Regions from separate parts of the Macrococcus sp. CoH-51_TC_04 genome, predicted to be linked through region 1. Evidence: riboswitches for the same ligand, from Rfam matches in the RefSeq annotation. Region 1 holds a riboswitch; each other region holds the start of a gene.
The links. A riboswitch is a leader RNA that binds a small molecule or an ion and turns the genes downstream of it on or off. The one in region 1 is predicted to bind thiamine pyrophosphate.
Positions count from the first base shown of each region.

Region 1 (4,642 bases):
GCCTAGAAAATAGTGTTTTTATTGAGCTCCCTTAGTAAGGGTGCAGTGCCCTGGTATAAGGGTGGTGCTTTTATATATGAATAAACTGCGCTCCGATTCACAGCAAATTCTAAGAGTAAATTTCACTACCTTGTGCTTTGAATTTATCAGCCATTTCCTGCATTCCTTTATCTTTACGTAAATCATGAGAAATACGCATCGAACAGAATTTAGGTCCGCACATACTACAGAAGTGTGCGACTTTCGCCGCTTCAGCAGGTAGTGTTTCATCATGATATTCCTTCGCACGTTCTGGATCTAGTGACAAATTAAACTGATCGATCCAGCGAAATTCAAAGCGTGCCTTACTAATAGCATTATCTCGTTCATCAGCACCTGGTAAGCCTTTCGCAAGATCCGCTGCATGTGCAGCAATCTTATATGTTACAACACCTGTTCTTACATCATCTTTATTCGGTAGTCCGAGATGTTCTTTCGGTGTAACATAGCATAGCATCGCTGTTCCGTATGAACCGATGTTTGCAGCGCCAATCGCTGATGTAATATGGTCATATGCAGGTGCAATATCTGTCGTCAATGGTCCTAACGTATAGAATGGTGCTTCATTACAATAGAAATCTGCAAGTTCCTGATTCTCTTTGATCTTATGAAGCGGCACATGTCCTGGTCCTTCTATCATCACTTGAACGTCATGTGCCCAGGCAACCTTTGTTAGTTCACCAAGCGTCTTCAGTTCCGCCAACTGACTTTCATCGTTCGCATCATAAATTGAACCTGGTCTTAAACCATCACCAAGTGATACAGCAATGTCATAATTCTTTAAGATTTCACAAATTTCTTCAAAGTGTGTGTATAAGAAGCTTTCTTCATGATGAGCTAAACACCACTGTGCCATAATCGAACCTCCACGTGACACGATACCAGTCAGACGATTTACTGTCATCGGCACATACCTTAACAATACACCCGCATGAATTGTAAAGTAGTCTACGCCTTGTTCAGCTTGTTCAATCAACGTATCTCGATACACTTCCCACGTTAAATCTTCAGCAATGCCATCCACTTTTTCTAATGCTTGATAAATAGGTACTGTTCCAACAGGTACCGGTGAATTTCTGAGTAAATATTCACGTGTCGCATGAATATTCTTACCTGTAGATAAATCCATAATCGTATCGGCTCCCCAATGTGTCGCCCACACCATCTTTTCAATCTCATCTTCGATAGATGATGATACTGCAGAGTTTCCGATATTCGCATTAACCTTCACTTTAAAGTTCTTACCAATAATCATCGGTTCAGATTCTGGATGATTAATATTGTTCGGAATAATTGCTCGCCCTCTTGCAATCTCACTACGTACAAATTCAGGGTCGACGTTCTCACGAATCGCGACAAATTTCATCTCTTTCGTAATGATTCCTTGCTTTGCATAATGCATCTGTGTCACGTTTTTGCCATCACGCGCACGTTTTGGATCATACTTAAATGGCGTCTCTACAAACTTATTATGCGTGATATCTTTAAAACCATTATCAACCGCAAGTACTCTGCGTCCTGTATATTGTTCTACATCGTCACGGCTATCAATCCATCGTTCACGTAATTTAGGAATACCGCGCTCAACATCAATATTATATGCATCATCATGATAAACACCACCCGTATCGTAGACAACAACTGGTGCATTGGAAGTAGTGCCTTGATCTGTCACAGTATCGGTTAATGTAATTTCACGGAAAGGTACTTTAATATCCGTATCCTCGCCCTTACCCGCTCTAAAGATTCTCTTACTTGCTGGAAATGACTTCTTCAAATTTACCATACAAAAAAACCTCCTAGTTAGATTCATTACTAGGAGGTGAAGTTTCACGACAAAAAAATATCATAAGTATACACGCTCGCTTCCCTACGCTGGTATTAACCAAACAGGTTCAAAGAGTCAAGGATATTCCTTTCTCAGCTCATAAGAGCTCCCCTAGCAATCGTCTTATTAAGTTGTACACATAAACAATATCACTGATTTGTTCATGTTGCAAATATTAATTAAACCAGCTACGCACGAGCTTCTCTACTTCTTTCGTTTCATCGATCAATGATTTCATCATATCGATATCAGCTTTATCACCAAGAAGATCTTCAACGGCTTTTGTATCCAATACACGTTTCACTGCATCTGCAATGAAAGGCTCTTCTGTATGTGTAGCTTGCGCGTTGCTTGTCTGTTCATTGCTTTCAGTATGCACATCTTCTGCAAATTTCGATTCTAATTGCTTAGGGTTATTAAATGCCTCAATAACCTCCATCAGTGCAATACGCAGATCATTATATTCTTTGATATTCTTAAGATCATTCAAACGTTGTTTCACTTGTTCATTCTGCTTTAAATATTTCACTGATTGAACGGCACCAAAACCAACTGCACCGACAACGATTCCACGTTTAATCCATTTGTTCATCGTAATTCCTCCATTAAGTCAATTACCTTTATTATACGTTAAGTCGCTGAATTATACATCTTTTGTGCATGTTCAAAATAATATAGAGAGGGCTATGCCCTCTCTATCTACAATATCAGCAAATATGGATGCTCGATAAATGTTTTAATACGACTCAAGAATTCCGCTCCATCTGCACCATCTATAACTTGATGATCAATAGTGAGACTCAGAGGTAACATCTTTTTCTCATACGGTTTGCCGTCTTTTAATGCTACTTCACTTTGTAATGAACCAACCCCTAGTATCCCAACTTCCGGTGCGTTAAGTACCGGTGTAAAGTATTCTATACCGCCTGCACCGATATTTGTGATGGTAAATGTTCCATCCTTCATTGCACCTTGAGACAACTCTCCATTTCTCGCCGCAGCAGATAAAGTTTCGATGGCACTTGAAATTTCACCTATAGATTTACTTTCAGCGTTATGGATCACTGGAACCATCAGTCCATCTTCCAGACTTGTTGCAATTCCAATATTCACATCTTTATGATGGTATAACTTCTCATCACTGTAAGTTGCATTCATTCTTGCATCATCTTTAAGTACTAATGCAACGGCTTTTGTAATCAGTGCGGTAACTGTTACTTTAATATCTAATTCATTGTTGCTAACCTCTTTTTTTAACTTCTTATTAAATTTCAGCAACGCATCTGCTTCTACTTTTTGGTGCAACGTTAATTGTGCGGTTGACTGTAAACTATGCATCATGTTGTCAGCAATCGCACGTCTCATATTCGATAATGGCTTGGCTTCTGCCGTTACTTGAGTAGCTTCAGTAGACTCAGTCGTCGAACTTACTTTTACGTGATCAATTGCTTTTTCTATATCCTTCTTTGTAATTCTGCCATTACCGCCAGTCCCTGTAACCTCTTCAATTGAGATGTCATTGCTTTCAGCTATTCTACGGGCAAGTGGGGTAATAAAGATTCGGTTGCTTTCAGAGTTACTTTGTGATGTAGGAGTGTCCTCATCGCGTGCTTTCTTATTCAATTCATCCTCATGACTTCTATTAAAGCTAGGAGATTTCTCGGCCGCATCCTTTATTGCGGCTCTTTCATTCGTTTCTTCACCTGATTCACTTATCGCTTCATCATCAGTCGATTGATTTGAACGTTCAGGAGACTGGTTATCCTCTAATGAGTCTCCAACCAATCCCATCTGTTCTCCAACTTTAGCTCTGCCTCCAGCTTCCACTGTAATTTCTGTTAAAATCCCATCTTCAGGTGCTTCAACATCTAAAGTTAGTTTTTCAGAAGCAATCATACAGACCGCTTCACCCTTTTTCACTTCATCTCCGACTGATTTGTACCACTCATCTATAGTACCTTCTGTCATTGTCATTCCTAATTTCGGCATATTTATTCTTGAACTCATGAATCACACCTCACTTTCTTAAGTCTTGAATTATTTCATCTGCTTCTTCTAGAACACGTTCTTTACTTGGAATATATAGTTTCTCTAAATTTGATGCAAATGGCACTGGTGTCGCAGGTGCAGTAATTACTTTGACAGGTCCGTCTAAATAATCAAAAGCTTTATCGCCGACGACAGCTGAAATACTGTGCCCTGTACTACTCTGAGGATTTGCTTCATCAATCACGATAAGGCGGTTCGTTTTCTTCACGGAGTTAAGTACTGTTTCTTGATCCCATGGAGAAACAGTAACTAAATCAATAACTTCGACTGAAATATCTGCAGCTTCCAGTTCATCTGCAACTTCTAGAGCAATTTGGACCATCTTACCGATTGCAACAATCGACAAGTCTTCTCCTTCTCTAATAATCTTCGCTTTACCAATTTCCACTGTATAATATTCTTCAGGCACATCACCTTTCATGCCATATAAAGTTTTATCTTCAGAAAATACGACGAGGTTATCATCTTCTACTGCAGCTAAAAGTAAGCCTTTCGCATCATAAGGATTTGATGGCACCACAACTTTTATTCCAGGTATCGCACCAAACATTCCGTATAATGATTGACTGTGCTGAGCAGCAGCAGAAGCGCCTGCACCATGAACGGTTCTCAAAGTCATCGGAATCTTAGCTTTGCCACCAAACATATAACGCATCTTTGACCCTTGGTTCAGAAGTGCATCGAACGCATATCCGATGAAATCATTAAACATCAGTTCAACAATCG
Region 1 is NZ_JBVGOY010000007.1:28-4,669, forward strand. Features, by position in the region: gene thiC (phosphomethylpyrimidine synthase ThiC) at 110-1,825, opposite strand; TPP riboswitch at 1,890-1,990, opposite strand; gene ACZ2V4_RS07545 (hypothetical protein) at 2,043-2,459, opposite strand; gene ACZ2V4_RS07550 (dihydrolipoamide acetyltransferase family protein) at 2,567-3,874, opposite strand; gene ACZ2V4_RS07555 (alpha-ketoacid dehydrogenase subunit beta) at 3,885-4,642, opposite strand, start outside.

Region 2 (4,642 bases), on a different contig from region 1:
AAAGTCGGCGGTCAGCAAGGTGAAGGAATTGAAAGTACTGGAGAGATATTCTCAACTGCGCTGAATCGTCTGGGCTATTATTTATATGGTTATCGTCATTTCTCATCACGTATTAAAGGTGGACATACGAACAATAAGATTCGTGTATCAACAACACCTGTCTATGCTATCAGTGATGATCTGGATATACTTGTGGCATTTGATCAGGAGACGATTGATTTAAACTATCATGAACTGACGGCTGAAGGTATAATACTAGCAGATAGTAAGTTTGATCCTGTTGCACCAGAGGATTACAATGGCGCATTTATTAGTATGGGATTCACTGAAATTGCAAAAGAACTTGGTACGGCATTGATGAAGAATATGGTGGCGGTCGGTGCTACAGCGAATCTTATAGGCGCTGACCTAAAGCACTTCGAAGTTTTAGTGGATGACCTGTTTGCTAAAAAAGGTGAAAAGATCTGTACATTAAATAAAGAAGCGCTACACAAAGGTTATGCAGAAATTGAAAGTCATTCAGAACTTACTGTGGATTATAAATTAGAACCTTCAACCGAAGAAGGACATTTATTTATGATTGGTAATGAAGCAATTTCACTTGGCGCATTAGCAGGTGGAGCACGTTTTATGGCTGCATACCCAATTACACCAGCGAGTGAAATTATGGAATATATGATTGATAAATTACCACGCTTTGGTGGGACTGTAATTCAGACAGAAGATGAGATAGCTGCAGCAGTTATGGCAATAGGCGTAAACTATGCGGGCGTACGTGCATTTACTGCATCAAGTGGTCCAGGACTATCGTTAATGATGGAAGCGATTGGACTGAGTGGTATGACTGAACAGCCGTTAGTCATCGTAAATACGATGCGCGGAGGTCCATCTACAGGATTGCCAACGAAACAGGAGCAGTCAGACTTAATGCAGATGATCTACGGAACGCATGGCGAGATTCCAAAGATTGTCCTTGCACCAACAACTGCTGAAGATGCCTTCTACTTAACGAACGAGGCATTTAATCTAGCGGAAGTATATCAATGTCCGGTTATTATTTTAAGTGATTTACAGCTTTCTTTAGGGAAACAGACTGTTCCTGTACTTGATTATAATAAGATTAATATTGATCGTGGTTCACTTGTTACTGAAGTTGAACCAACGGAGGATAAAGCATACTTCAAACGCTATGCGGTAACAGATAATGGCATTTCACCACGTACGATTCCTGGTGTGAAAAACGGTATCCATCACGTTACAGGTGTTGAACATAACGAAGAAGGAAAGCCGAGCGAATCTCCCGTAAACCGTGCAAAGCAGATGGAAAAACGTATGCGTAAATTAGAACAGCTGAAGATTACTGAACCTGTTGTATACAATACGTATCATGAAGATGCAGATGTGTTAGTGATTGGTTATATTTCAACGTATGGAGCGATTGATGAAGCAATCCATCGTGTAGAAGGAAAGGTAAACCATCTGCATATGAAACAACTTCATCCGTTTCCGACAGAAGAGGTTCAGCAAGCGATAGATAAAGTGAAGAAAGTGATTGTTGTTGAACATAACTTTAACGGACAACTTGGACAGATTATCAAGATGAATACGAATCATCAAGGTAAGATGATTCAGATGAGTAAGTATGATGGTACACCTTACTTACCTCACGAAATTGAAGAGAAAATCAACGCAACATTAAAGGAGTTAATATAGATGGCAACATTTAAAGATTTCAGAAATAATGTGAAACCGAACTGGTGTCCTGGCTGTGGGGACTTCTCAGTACAAGCGGCGATACAAAAAGCATGTGCGAACATCGGCTTAGAACCAGAACAGCTCGCGTTAATAACAGGTATCGGCTGTTCTGGACGTCTGTCTGGATACGTAAATTCATATGGTGTGCATTCGATCCATGGTCGAGCATTACCGATGGCACAAGGTGTGAAGATGGCAAACCAGGAGCTTACAGTTATCGCTTCCGGTGGAGATGGTGATGGTTTTGCGATTGGTATGGGGCATACGATTCATGCGCTACGTAGAAATATTGATATCACGTATATTGTAATGGATAATCAAATTTATGGACTGACTAAAGGACAGACATCACCAAGTTCAGCACATGGATTTGTCACTAAGACAACGCCAAAAGGCTCGATTGAGAAGCATCTTTCTCCGCTTGAACTTGCACTTGCAAGTGGCGCAACTTTTGTCGCACAAAGCTTTTCTAGTGATATAAAAGATTTAACATCAATTATTGAAGCGGCAGTTAATCATAAAGGATTCTCATTCGTCAATGTATTTTCTCCGTGTGTCACATACAACAAAGTAAATACGTATGACTGGTTTAAAGAAAATTTGACGAAACTTGCTGATATTGAAGATTATGATCATACCAATAAACAGCTGGCGATCAATACAGTACACGAACAAGATGGGCTTGTTACAGGTATCGTGTATCAGGATACCGATGCACCGACGTACGAATCACAAATTGATGGCTACAGTGAGAACTTAACAAAAGCAGATCTAAATATTAAACAAGAGGAATTTGATGCTTTAATGGCTCAGTTCAAATAAAAACTAAGTATCTGTACCTTATTTATAATAAAGCTGTTATACTAAAACAGTACAAAATAATATAAATTTTTAAACACTAGGGGAGTTATTCTGAGATTGGATTCGTCCTAAACCCTTATATACCTGATCTGGATTATACCAGCGTAGGGAAGTGTCAACTGACACAACCTGCAATCAGGTTGTGTTTTTTTGGAGGCTAATATGAATAAAAAGTTATTGTTAAGTGCGAGTTGTGTCATTTTACTAGCAGGCTGTGGAGATCAGTCAGCCGATAAAGGTAAGGAAGATAAGAAAGAAAAAGTGACGATTATGCTGGACTGGACGCCGAATACAAATCATACAGGACTATATGTAGCACAAGAGAAAGGTTACTTTGACAAACAGGGTTTAGATGTTGAAATTAAGACACCTGGTGAAGTGAATGCCGATCAGCTTATCGCAGCAAACAAAAAAGATGTTCAGTTCGGAATTAGTGCACAGGAAACAGTGACGCAATCACGTTCTGAAGGCATTCCAGTGAAATCGATTGGAGCAATTATCCAGCATAATACGAGTGGATTTATGAGCTTGAAAGATAAGAATATTAAATCACCGAAAGATTATGCAGGGAAAACATACGGTGGATGGGGTGCACCGATTGAACAGCCAATGATTGATGCAGTTATGAAAAAAGACGGAGCATCAGTGAAAGACACTAAAATTATCAATATGGGAAATACTGATTTCTTTACTGCATCTAAGAAGAATATCGATTTCGCATGGGTTTATTATGGATGGACTGGAATCGAAGCAGAAACACGTAATATCGATGTAAATATGCAGTATTTAATTGATTACGATAAAAATCTGGATTATTACACACCTGTCGTTATTGCAAATGAAAAGTATTTAAAATCAAATGGTGAGACAGCTAAGAAATTTATGACCGCACTTAAAGAAGGTTATGAGTATTCAATTAAACATGACAAAGAGAGTGCAGATATTTTGATGAAGTCTGTTCCAGAACTTAAAAAACAAGAAAAGCTCGTATATGCATCACAAAAATATTTGTCACCTAAATATCAGGATGATGCGAAATACTGGGGCTATCAGGAAGAACGTATCTGGAAGAATTTTGGACAGTTTATGAAAGATAACAAAGTGATTACTAAAGACTTCATTGCTAAAGATGCATTTACAAATGAATATGTGGAGGGTAAATAATGGCAGATACAATAATGAGCATACAAATTATTCCGAAGACGCCAAATGGTGAAGATGTAATTCCATATGTTGATCGCGCAATTGAAGTGATTGAAGCATCAAACTTAAAGTACATCGTGAATCCGCTTGAAACATCAATTGAGGGGAACATGAATGAGTTGCTTAAGTTAATCGAATTAATGAATAAAGAGATGCGTGAAATGGGGTGTCCATCTATTATTTCACAAGTAAAGTTTTATCATGCCGAAGAAGTATCGATGGATGTGCTTGTACAGAAGTATAGATGATGAAATATGTTAAGTTTTTTCTATTTTTTATAGTACTACTTTATTTTTGGGAACTGCTCGTTCGGTTACTACAAGTTGATGCATATACGTTACCTGCGCCAAGCGTAATATTTATCAGCTTCTTTAATGACTTTAACACATATCATGTGCATTTATATCCGACTCTATTACTCGTTATATTAGGCATTATTTGCTCGGTATTATGCGGTATTACTGTAGCCGTACTATTACGTTTAATCCCTGGGCTGCATGAGTATGTCTATCCATTGCTCATAATGAGTCAGAATGTACCCGTTATCGTCATTGCACCACTACTAGTCATTTGGTTCGGATTTGGAATATTGCCGAAACTTATCGTGATAACACTTGTGTGTTTCTTTCCGATAACTGTGAGCTTACTTGAAGGATTTAATGAGACAGATAAAGAATTAGAGAAATATATGAAGATGATGGGGGCAACGCGTCTTGAACGTTTCAAAAAGCTTGAATGGCCAAATAGTATGCCTTATTTCTTTAATGGATTAAAGATTGCTGGCACATACTCAGTAATGGGTGCAATCATTTCTGAATGGCTT
Region 2 is NZ_JBVGOY010000001.1:175,168-179,809, forward strand. Features, by position in the region: gene ACZ2V4_RS00825 (2-oxoacid:acceptor oxidoreductase subunit alpha) at 1-1,713, shown strand, start outside; gene ACZ2V4_RS00830 (2-oxoacid:ferredoxin oxidoreductase subunit beta) at 1,714-2,577, shown strand; TPP riboswitch at 2,646-2,744, shown strand; gene ACZ2V4_RS00835 (ABC transporter substrate-binding protein) at 2,779-3,780, shown strand; gene ACZ2V4_RS00840 (thiamine-binding protein) at 3,780-4,067, shown strand; gene ACZ2V4_RS00845 (ABC transporter permease) at 4,067-4,642, shown strand, end outside.
Region 2: linked by a shared signal. The riboswitch ahead of ACZ2V4_RS00835 (ABC transporter substrate-binding protein) and the one ahead of thiC (phosphomethylpyrimidine synthase ThiC) in region 1 are both predicted to bind thiamine pyrophosphate.

Region 3 (4,642 bases), on a different contig from region 1:
TAAAAAGTTTGATACTAAAGTTGCAGATTTAAAGAGATGGAACAATATTGAAACAAATAAAAATCTTAAAGTAGGTAAACTGATTGTTGTTGATAAAGAGGAAAAAAGACAAATCGTTACGCAAACAGCTGCTCAGCAAGCACCAGTAACTGTACAACAACCAGTGGCGTATCAAGCACCGGTCGTCAAAGCCCCAGAGCAAACAGCTAAACCGGCAGCACAACAACCAGTAGAGCAACCAGTCCAACAAGTAGCACAAGAGCAAGTAGCGCAACCAGTGGCACAAAAGCCAGTAGAGCAAGCACCGGTCCAACAAGTAGCACAAAAGCCAGTAGAGCAAGCACCGGTCCAACAAGCAGCACAAAAGCCAGTACAGCAAGCAGCTCCTGCTGGAAATTCATCAATGGATGCACATTTACGCGTTATCGCACAACGTGAATCAGGTGGCAACCCTAATGCTGTTAATGCATCTGGATACTACGGATTATTCCAATTTTCACCATCAACATGGGCATCTGTAGGTGGAACAGGAAATCCTGCAAATGCTTCAGTTGAAGAACAATGGAAACGTGCAAGAATATTATATCAAACTGCTGGAGCTTCTCAGTGGTCAACGGCGTATTAATTAGTCAGAAATTTAACATAACACTTAATCTTTTATATTGTTGTAACCTATGAAATATGAAATTTTAATGTAGTTAACGTATTAAAATTGTAGATAATCTTTAGGAGGACTTTTCCAGATGAAAAAACTTTTAGCGGTAACGACAGTATTTGCAGTAGGTGGAACATTTGCAGCGACTCAAGCGGATGCAGCACAATATAGAGTAAAAAGTGGGGATTCTTTATGGAAAATCTCTCAAATCTATGGGACGTCAGTTCAAGCATTAAAGCATGAGAATGGATTGAGATCTAACTTAATTCATGTGAATCAAGTATTAAATATTAATGAGAATACAACAAAACGAAATACTTATAAATCAACATATAAATCTGCATACACAGCACCTGTAACTACAGGTTCATATTACCGCATCGTTCCTGGAGATACTTTGGGCAAGGTTGCATCACGTTACGGTGTATCTGTTGCGCAGCTTAAAGCATGGAATGGTTTGCATTCAGATTTAATTATTGCTGGACGTACATTGAAGGTTAATGGACCGGCTGTAGCAGCTGCACCCGTTACAAGAACAGCATATCAAGCACCAGTTAAACGTGCTGTTGCTAAGTCAGCATACCAAGCACCAGTAAGACAGACTGTTTATAAGGCATCGACGACAAAGCGTGTGACTACGACAAGGACACAAGCACCGGCTGTTCGTGTGAACAACGGATTAAACTGGGCAGCATTAGCAAGATGTGAATCTGGTGGCAATCCATCAATTAATACAGGAAATGGATACTATGGAATGTATCAGTTCAATTTACAGACATGGCGTGGTGTCGGTGGAAGTGGTTATCCACACCAAGCTTCTGCAGCAGAGCAAACGAAACGTGCTCAAATTTTATACAATATGCGCGGTGCGCAGCCGTGGCCAGTATGTGGGGCACGTTTATAGTAACGATATTAGAACTTTAAGGTGTATTCACTTTGAAGTTCTTTTTTTGCATTAATCCATTAACTTCGTTACACTAATATTAATATACACACTAGGGGTGCCTTGCGCTGAGACGGCTTTTGCCGAACCCTTCACCTGATCCGGATAATGCCGGCGTAGGAATGTTGTGCTAAGTACCCGTTATGTGTATTTAACCTATTTCCTATTAGGAGATAGGTTTTTATTTTTAGGAGGGATAACGTGTTTACGAGACAGTTGAAAAAAGAAGTAGAACCGATTATTGAATCGATTTATAATGATCCATTTATTCAAGGTATTATTCATGGGAATCTAAAGAAAGAAGCAGTAAAACATTACTTAAAGGCAGATAGTTTATATTTAAACGAGTTTGCAAAGATATATAGCCTACTTATTCCGAAACTAAATGATAGAGAAGGAATTCAGTTCTTACTCGGCCAAATCGATTTTGTTATGAATGGTGAAGTGGATGCTCACTATACATTAGCAGACTATGCAAGTGTTGATTATAAGACAGTGATTGAAGAAGGAGAATGGTATCCATCAAGTGATCATTATATTAAGCATATGTATTACAATGCCTACCGCTATAGTGATGCGAGCTTTACAATATGTGCGATGGCACCTTGTCCATATGTCTATCAGCAGCTGGCACTAAAGATTGCTGAACGTAATGACCTGGAAGGTAATCCGCTAAAACCTTGGGTCGACTTTTATTGTACAAATATGCATGAGCTTATCGGTCATTTAGATCGCTGGGTAGATGAGTTCAGTGAAACAGCTTCTGATGAAGAACTAAATATATTAAGAAAGAACTTTGTTGAAAGCTGTATTCATGAGAAGCGCTTCTTTAATATGTCCTATAACATTGAAACATGGGAGGGTTATTGATGAAAACAGCATTATCGATTGCCGGAACCGATCCTACAGGAGGTGCCGGAACGACAGTAGACTTGAAAGTCTTTCAGTCACGCGGCGTATACGGGATGAGTGTAATAACAAGTATTGTTGCACAAAATACATTAGGTGTGCAGGATGTCTTTAATCAGCCTGTGGATGTTATACAGAAGCAACTTGAAAGTGTATATTCAGACATTGTTCCGGATGCAGTAAAAACAGGAATGTTAGCAACAAGCGCAGTGATGGACGTGGTGAGACCGTATATAGAACGTTATAACGTCCCATATGTCATCGATCCAGTGATGGTGGCTAAAAGTGGAGATTTGTTGCTCGATGAGAACGGACAGAACGCCGTACGCACGAAGTTACTGGATATTGCGACGGTGGTGACACCAAATATCCCTGAGCTAGAGAAAATTGTTGGAATGAAGGTGGAAACGGAAGAAGATATCTTACGTGCAGGAAAAATATTTATCGATGAAATTGGTTCTCGAAGCGTGCTTATCAAAGGTGGACACTTAAAGGGAGATGCGACTGACTATCTCTTCACAAAGACGGGATTAATTACTTTGCCTGGAGAACGTTATAATACGAAGCACACACATGGCACGGGCTGTACTTATTCAGCTGTTATCACAGCAGAACTTGCCAAAGGGAAGAGTATAGAAGATGCTGTGCGATTAGCGAAGCGCTATATGGATATGGCCATTAAGTACACTCCTGGAATTGGTCATGGCCAGGGCCCAGTAAATCACTTTAAGTTTCAGGAGGTTGAATAATGACAAAACTCACTCAACTTCGTAAAGACAACCCGTTGATCATCTGTATTACGAATGATGTCGTCAAAAACTTTACAGCGAACGGCCTGCTCGCACTTGGTGCAAGCCCTGCGATGGCGACAGAACGTCAAGAAATGGATGAGTTTTTAGCGTATGCTGGTGCGTTACTAATCAATATAGGATCAATTGAAGAAGGGGATAAGGAAAACATGTTACAAGCGGCTGCATTTGCAAATAAACATCATGTACCTATCGTACTTGATCCTGTCGCTTGTGGTGCATCTAAGTTTCGTAAAGACTTCTGCTTAAAATTGCTGAACGAGCATCATATTAGTGTCATTCGTGGGAATGCGTCAGAGCTTGCAGCATTAACAGAAGATGCCACAATGAAAGGGACAGATGCAGATCAATCGCTATCGACTGAAAGCGTTGCGCGAAGAGCATATGATAAGTTCAATACTGCGATTATCGTAACCGGTGCGGTTGATGCAATCTGTCAGGATGGACAAATCGCTTTAGTGGAAAATGGGACACCGCTCCTGACGAAAGTCACAGGAGGAGGATGTTTATTAGGAGCAGTTGTTGCAAGTTTCATATATAATGAAACTAAACCTTCATTAGCATTATTAACAGAAGCAATTGCGACTTATACGATTGCGGCAGAACGTGCTGAGCACAGTGCTAATGGGACCTTGCCAGGACATTTTGCTGTGAATTTAATAGATCAGCTCTATTTAATTCAACAAGATGATATAGCAAAGGAATCACGTGTGAAAGAAGTGTAGCTTATGTTTAAAAGAGAGATGCTTCATGTATATTTCATTGCAGGGACTTCTGACGTTCCTGACGGTGACTTAGAACGTGTGCTAAAGGAAGCGCTTGAAGCAGGAATTACAATGTTTCAGTTTAGAGAGAAAGGTCCGAAAGCAAAGGTGGGGCAAGAGAAACAACTACTTGCTGAACGTTTATTTAAGCTATGTAAAGACTATAAAGTTCCATTTATCGTCAATGACGATGTTGCACTTGCTAAATCAATTGATGCAGACGGTATTCATCTTGGACAGGGTGATGAAAAGATAGAAAATATCATCGATGACTTCCACGGAAAAATCATAGGATTGTCTGTCGGTAATTTTGAAGAGTATGATCAGTCAGATTTAACACATGTGGACTATATAGGTGTCGGTCCTGTATATGAAACAAGTAGTAAGAGTGATGCGAAAAAGCCCGGTGGTATTGAACTGATACGTAAGATGCGTCTACATGATGAAGACATTCCAATTGTAGCAATTGGTGGAATAACAAGTAGTAACTGTGAAATGATTATCGCTTCAGGAGCAGATGGTATCTCTACCATTTCATCTATTACAAGAAGCAGTGATATTA
Region 3 is NZ_JBVGOY010000006.1:108,265-112,906, forward strand. Features, by position in the region: gene ACZ2V4_RS07380 (transglycosylase family protein) at 1-625, shown strand, start outside; gene ACZ2V4_RS07385 (LysM peptidoglycan-binding domain-containing protein) at 744-1,559, shown strand; TPP riboswitch at 1,643-1,739, shown strand; gene tenA (thiaminase II) at 1,800-2,468, shown strand; gene thiD (bifunctional hydroxymethylpyrimidine kinase/phosphomethylpyrimidine kinase) at 2,468-3,256, shown strand; gene thiM (hydroxyethylthiazole kinase) at 3,256-4,041, shown strand; gene thiE (thiamine phosphate synthase) at 4,045-4,642, shown strand, end outside.
Region 3: linked by a shared signal. The riboswitch ahead of tenA (thiaminase II) and the one ahead of thiC (phosphomethylpyrimidine synthase ThiC) in region 1 are both predicted to bind thiamine pyrophosphate.

Region 4 (4,642 bases), on a different contig from region 1:
AAAGAGAATATCTTTATCTTTGGTTTAAGTTCTGAAGAAGTCATTAATTATCAGTTAAATGGTGGCTACCGAGCAGAGGACATCTATAAGACGGATTCACGTGTGAAAAATGCGATGGACGCGCTTATCAATGAACAGTTCGGCAGAAACTATGCATTTAATGACCTGTACTACCATGTACTGACAAACAATGATCCGTACTTCCTGCTTAAAGACTTTAACTCATATGTTGATATTCATTTGACTGCGATGGCAACATATCAGGATAAGAGGAAGTGGAATCAGATGAGCTTGACGAATATAATGAAGTCGGGTCAATTCTCTAGTGACCGAACGATACAGCAATATGCGACTGATATTTGGAAGTTGAATTAATTAAGAGCTGAGACGATAAAGTCTCAGTTTTTTTATGGAAATTTCGCCATCATCTGTTATACTAAATATATAACAGAAACTTTTTATTTTGTATTTTAAATTGTTCTATAATATGTATAACAAAAAGGGGTGTTGACAATATATATTGAATTAAATGAAGGGAGCACGACTCCTGTATATTTGCAGCTTGCGAATGCGATAATTGCGAATATAGCATCAGAAAATGCAGTGCCATATGATGCGTTACCTTCAAGCAGAAGTTTAGCTCGTGGATTACAAATTAACATGCATACTGTGAATAAAGCATACCATTACCTGGAAGATAAGGGGTTGATACTCGTTCAGCCTAAGTCAGGTGCGATCATTCATCCGGATGCATTGAAGGCTGCTACGAAAGCCGAACAGGAAGATTTGCTGGAACGATTAAAGCCGATAATCGATGAAGCGAAATGCAAGCAGGTCGATATATCAGACTTATTAAAAAAATTAGAGGAGCGTGAATAATATGGAAGCCGTTATTACAACTATTATCTTACTTTGTACAGGTCTACTCTTTTTACTGAATGCACGATATATCAGAAGAAATATTCTCTTTAGTGTGTATGTTCCAGACAGTAAGCGTAATGATAGTAAGGTGAGAAATATTGCGCAAACGTATAAACGAAATGTATTCATTATCAGTATATTATTTGCAGTTATTCATTTATTGTTGAGGACGATATTACAATCTGAATTGCAGTTTATCCTGTTTACGATACTTATATTCCTATTGATTATCGCAATGATCTGGATATATAGAAGTGCATTTAATCAGATGAGATCTTTAAAAGAAAAAGAAGACTGGATGGCAGACATTAAAATGTATAAAGCTGTAGATACAAGTTTAATGGATGAAGAAAATTCGACGACTTCATACTTCTATATGATACAATTCGTAATGCTCATGGCAGCGGTAATATATGTTGCAATGAACTATCATACAATACCTGACACAATTGCGACGCACTGGGGGCTTAATGGTGTACCGGATAATTGGAGTGATAAAAATATAATAACTGTATTCTTCCCTTCAGGCATAGCACTCTTTATGATATTTGTGTTATGGGGTTCAAGCAAAGGGTTATCACTTTACCAGTCAAATGTGAGTCCGGCAAACAAAGAAGCTTCGAAAAAGTATGCGACAGATACGAAGCGCAATAACGAGATGTTACTGCACGTCATATCATTTATTATGACAATTTTATTTATCTTCATTCTCGTAAGACCTGTTCTGTTCGGGAAAGAATATATGCCACCTTATATAATGGAAAGTATTATATTTATATCAATTGTCGTGGTGATATTTGGTATTATTCAGCAGATTAGCAATGATAAGAAGTATCGTGCCTCAGCCGCTTTAAATGATAAAGCACCGTATCATAATGAAAAAAATTACATATGGGGACTATTTTATTATAATAAAGAAGATGATAACGTGTGGGTACCAAAATTATCTGAATTTGGGATGACACTCAATATGGCAAGACCAGCTGCATGGTTTATCGCATTTATGATTATTGTGTTTCCTATAATACCGATAGTGATTATGATTATAATGGCTTGAGATAAATATTTAATATGATACGATTATACTGTACTACAAATAAAAATAAAAAATGTCACTAGGGGTGCATTCGTGCTGAGAGGAGTAATCCGACCCTTTGAACCTGTTTGGTTTATACCAGCGTAGGGAAGTGCTTAATGCCTATACCTGCGTATAGGCATTTTTTATTGAGGAGGAATAACATGTTTACTGAGCGCATATTAAAGCGTGTCGAACCGATCTGGGCTTCTTATCTGGAACATCCTTTCGTTAAGGGGCTAGGTGATGGTTCGCTTGAGAAGGAAAAGTTTCAGTTCTGGTTAAAACAAGATTATGTTTATTTAATTGATTAGGCTAAATTAATGGCGATCGGGAGTGCGAAGGCACCTGACCTGCGTGTGATGGGCATATTCTCTAAACTGCTGCATGGTACGTTGTTTATGGAGATGGATTTACATCGCAGCTATGCGAAACAGTTTGGCATTTCTGAAAGTGAATTAGAAGCAACTGAAGCGGCATCAGTGAATACAGCGTATACGAGCTATATGCTGAACCATGCACAGCGTGGTGGTGCCGAACATGTTACGGCGTGTCTGCTTGCGTGCGCATGGAGTTATAACTATATCGGGAATCATTTAGCGGAGCAGGACGGCGCATTAGATGATAATAATCCATATCGTGACTGGATTGAAACATATTCAGGGGAAGCATTTACGGAACTTACGAATGATGCAATTGCACTGATGGATGAGCTTGCTGAAGGTATGCCGGAGCGTGTACTTGCAGATTTAGAGGAGATTATTGTTAAAACAAGCTACTACGAGTATATGTTCTGGGAGATGTGTGAATTTAAAGCACATTGGGACATTCCAGTGAAGTAAGTTGTAATGTTAGAATAGTTAAAGTCAGAAGCTAAGCGAATACTTAGCTTCTGACTTTATTATTTATTTAAAAAGAAAATTTCGAAAAGTGTGAAATGTATACGACAACAATCGATTATTTTTTGTTACTATAATAAGAACACATATATATATTATAAAAACAGGAAGGGATTGTTGATGTGGATATTTTGATTGGAACAGGTTTCTTACTCCTTGTCCTTGTGCTGTTTACGTTATTTACGTATAAAGCACCATCTGGTATGAAGGCGATGGGGGCATTAGCGAATGCCGCGATTGCAACATTTCTTGTCGAGGCGTTTCAGAAATACGTTGGTGGAAATATATTCGGAATAAAGTTTCTAGAAGAATTAGGAGATACAGCCGGAAGTCTCGGTGGTGTAGCAGCAGCTGGTTTAGTTGCTTTATCTATTGGTGTATCTCCCGTTTATGCACTCATTATAGCAGCAAGCTGTGGTGGCCTTGATTTATTACCCGGGTTCGTTGCAGGGTATGTCGTTGGTTATGTTATGAAATATGCTGAAAAATATGTGCCTGAAGGTGTTGATCTAATTGTAGGAATTATTATTATCGCGCCGCTTGCACGTATGCTTGCAATGCTTGTTACACCATTAGTAAATAATACGCTAATTAAAATTGGCGAAGTGATACAGCAATCTACAGATGCGAGTCCGCTGGTTATGGGATTTGTGCTTGGTGGTATTATTACGGTTGTAGGAACTGCACCACTGAGTTCGATGGCTCTAACAGCACTACTTGGTCTGACAGGGTTACCGATGGCGATAGCTGCAATGGTATCATTCAGTTCAGCGTTTATTAATTCAACGATGTTCTATAAATTAAAGTTAGGAGATCGTGCCTCTATCTTAGCTGTTGGCATCGAACCGTTATCACAGGCAGATATTATATCCTTAAATCCTGTACCGATCTATTCTTGTAACTTTATCGGTGGTGCACTTGCGGGTATGGTTATTGCACATTCTGGAATGATTAATGATGCACCTGGAACAGCGAGTCCTCTAGCTGGATTTTTAGTGATGTTCGGCTTTAACGAACCACTTCAGATTATTGGATGGGGTAGCGTTATTGCAGTAATCTGTCTAATTGTTGGGCTAGTAGGAAGCCGTATATTTAAATCTTATCCTCTGCGCAGGAAATCAGAATTTATATAATTGGTTTATACATCTAAAGTATGGCAGTATGACATTATCTTTTTATATATTATTAATGGTATAATAGCATAGAATTTTGAAATAAGGAGATAACATATGTTAAAAGAGATAAAAGAATGGATCATATCAATACTTGTTGCACTTGTCGTTTTCTATATCGTACATACATTTTTATTTGCAACGTATGCAGTCAATGGTGACTCTATGTTCCCGACGTTTAAGGATAAAGAGCGCGTGATTATCAATAAGATTGCGACAAAGACAGATAGCATTGATCGTGGAGATATTATTGTCTTTCATACAGATACTAAAAATGACTATATAAAGCGATTGATTGGTAAGCCTGGCGATACGGTTGAATATAAGAATGATAAACTCTATATAAATGGACAGTATATTCAGGAAGATTATTTGAAAGAAAATCGCAAGAACAAGACGAATGAAAAGCTGACGGATGATTTTACTGTAGATATGTTAGTAAATGCGGACGGTAATAAGAAGATTCCTGAAGGTAAATACCTGGTATTAGGAGACAATCGTGAAGTCAGCCTTGATAGTAGAAGAGAATTAGGACTTATTGATAAAAGCGATGTCGTGGGTAAAGTAGCTCTGCG
Region 4 is NZ_JBVGOY010000001.1:52,502-57,143, forward strand. Features, by position in the region: gene ACZ2V4_RS00250 (glycogen/starch/alpha-glucan phosphorylase) at 1-375, shown strand, start outside; gene ACZ2V4_RS00255 (GntR family transcriptional regulator) at 508-879, shown strand; gene ACZ2V4_RS00260 (DUF1648 domain-containing protein) at 881-1,978, shown strand; TPP riboswitch at 2,029-2,124, shown strand; partial or broken gene tenA (thiaminase II) at 2,116-2,838, shown strand; gene ACZ2V4_RS00270 (PTS sugar transporter subunit IIC) at 3,018-4,028, shown strand; gene lepB (signal peptidase I) at 4,125-4,642, shown strand, end outside.
Region 4: linked by a shared signal. The riboswitch ahead of tenA (thiaminase II) and the one ahead of thiC (phosphomethylpyrimidine synthase ThiC) in region 1 are both predicted to bind thiamine pyrophosphate.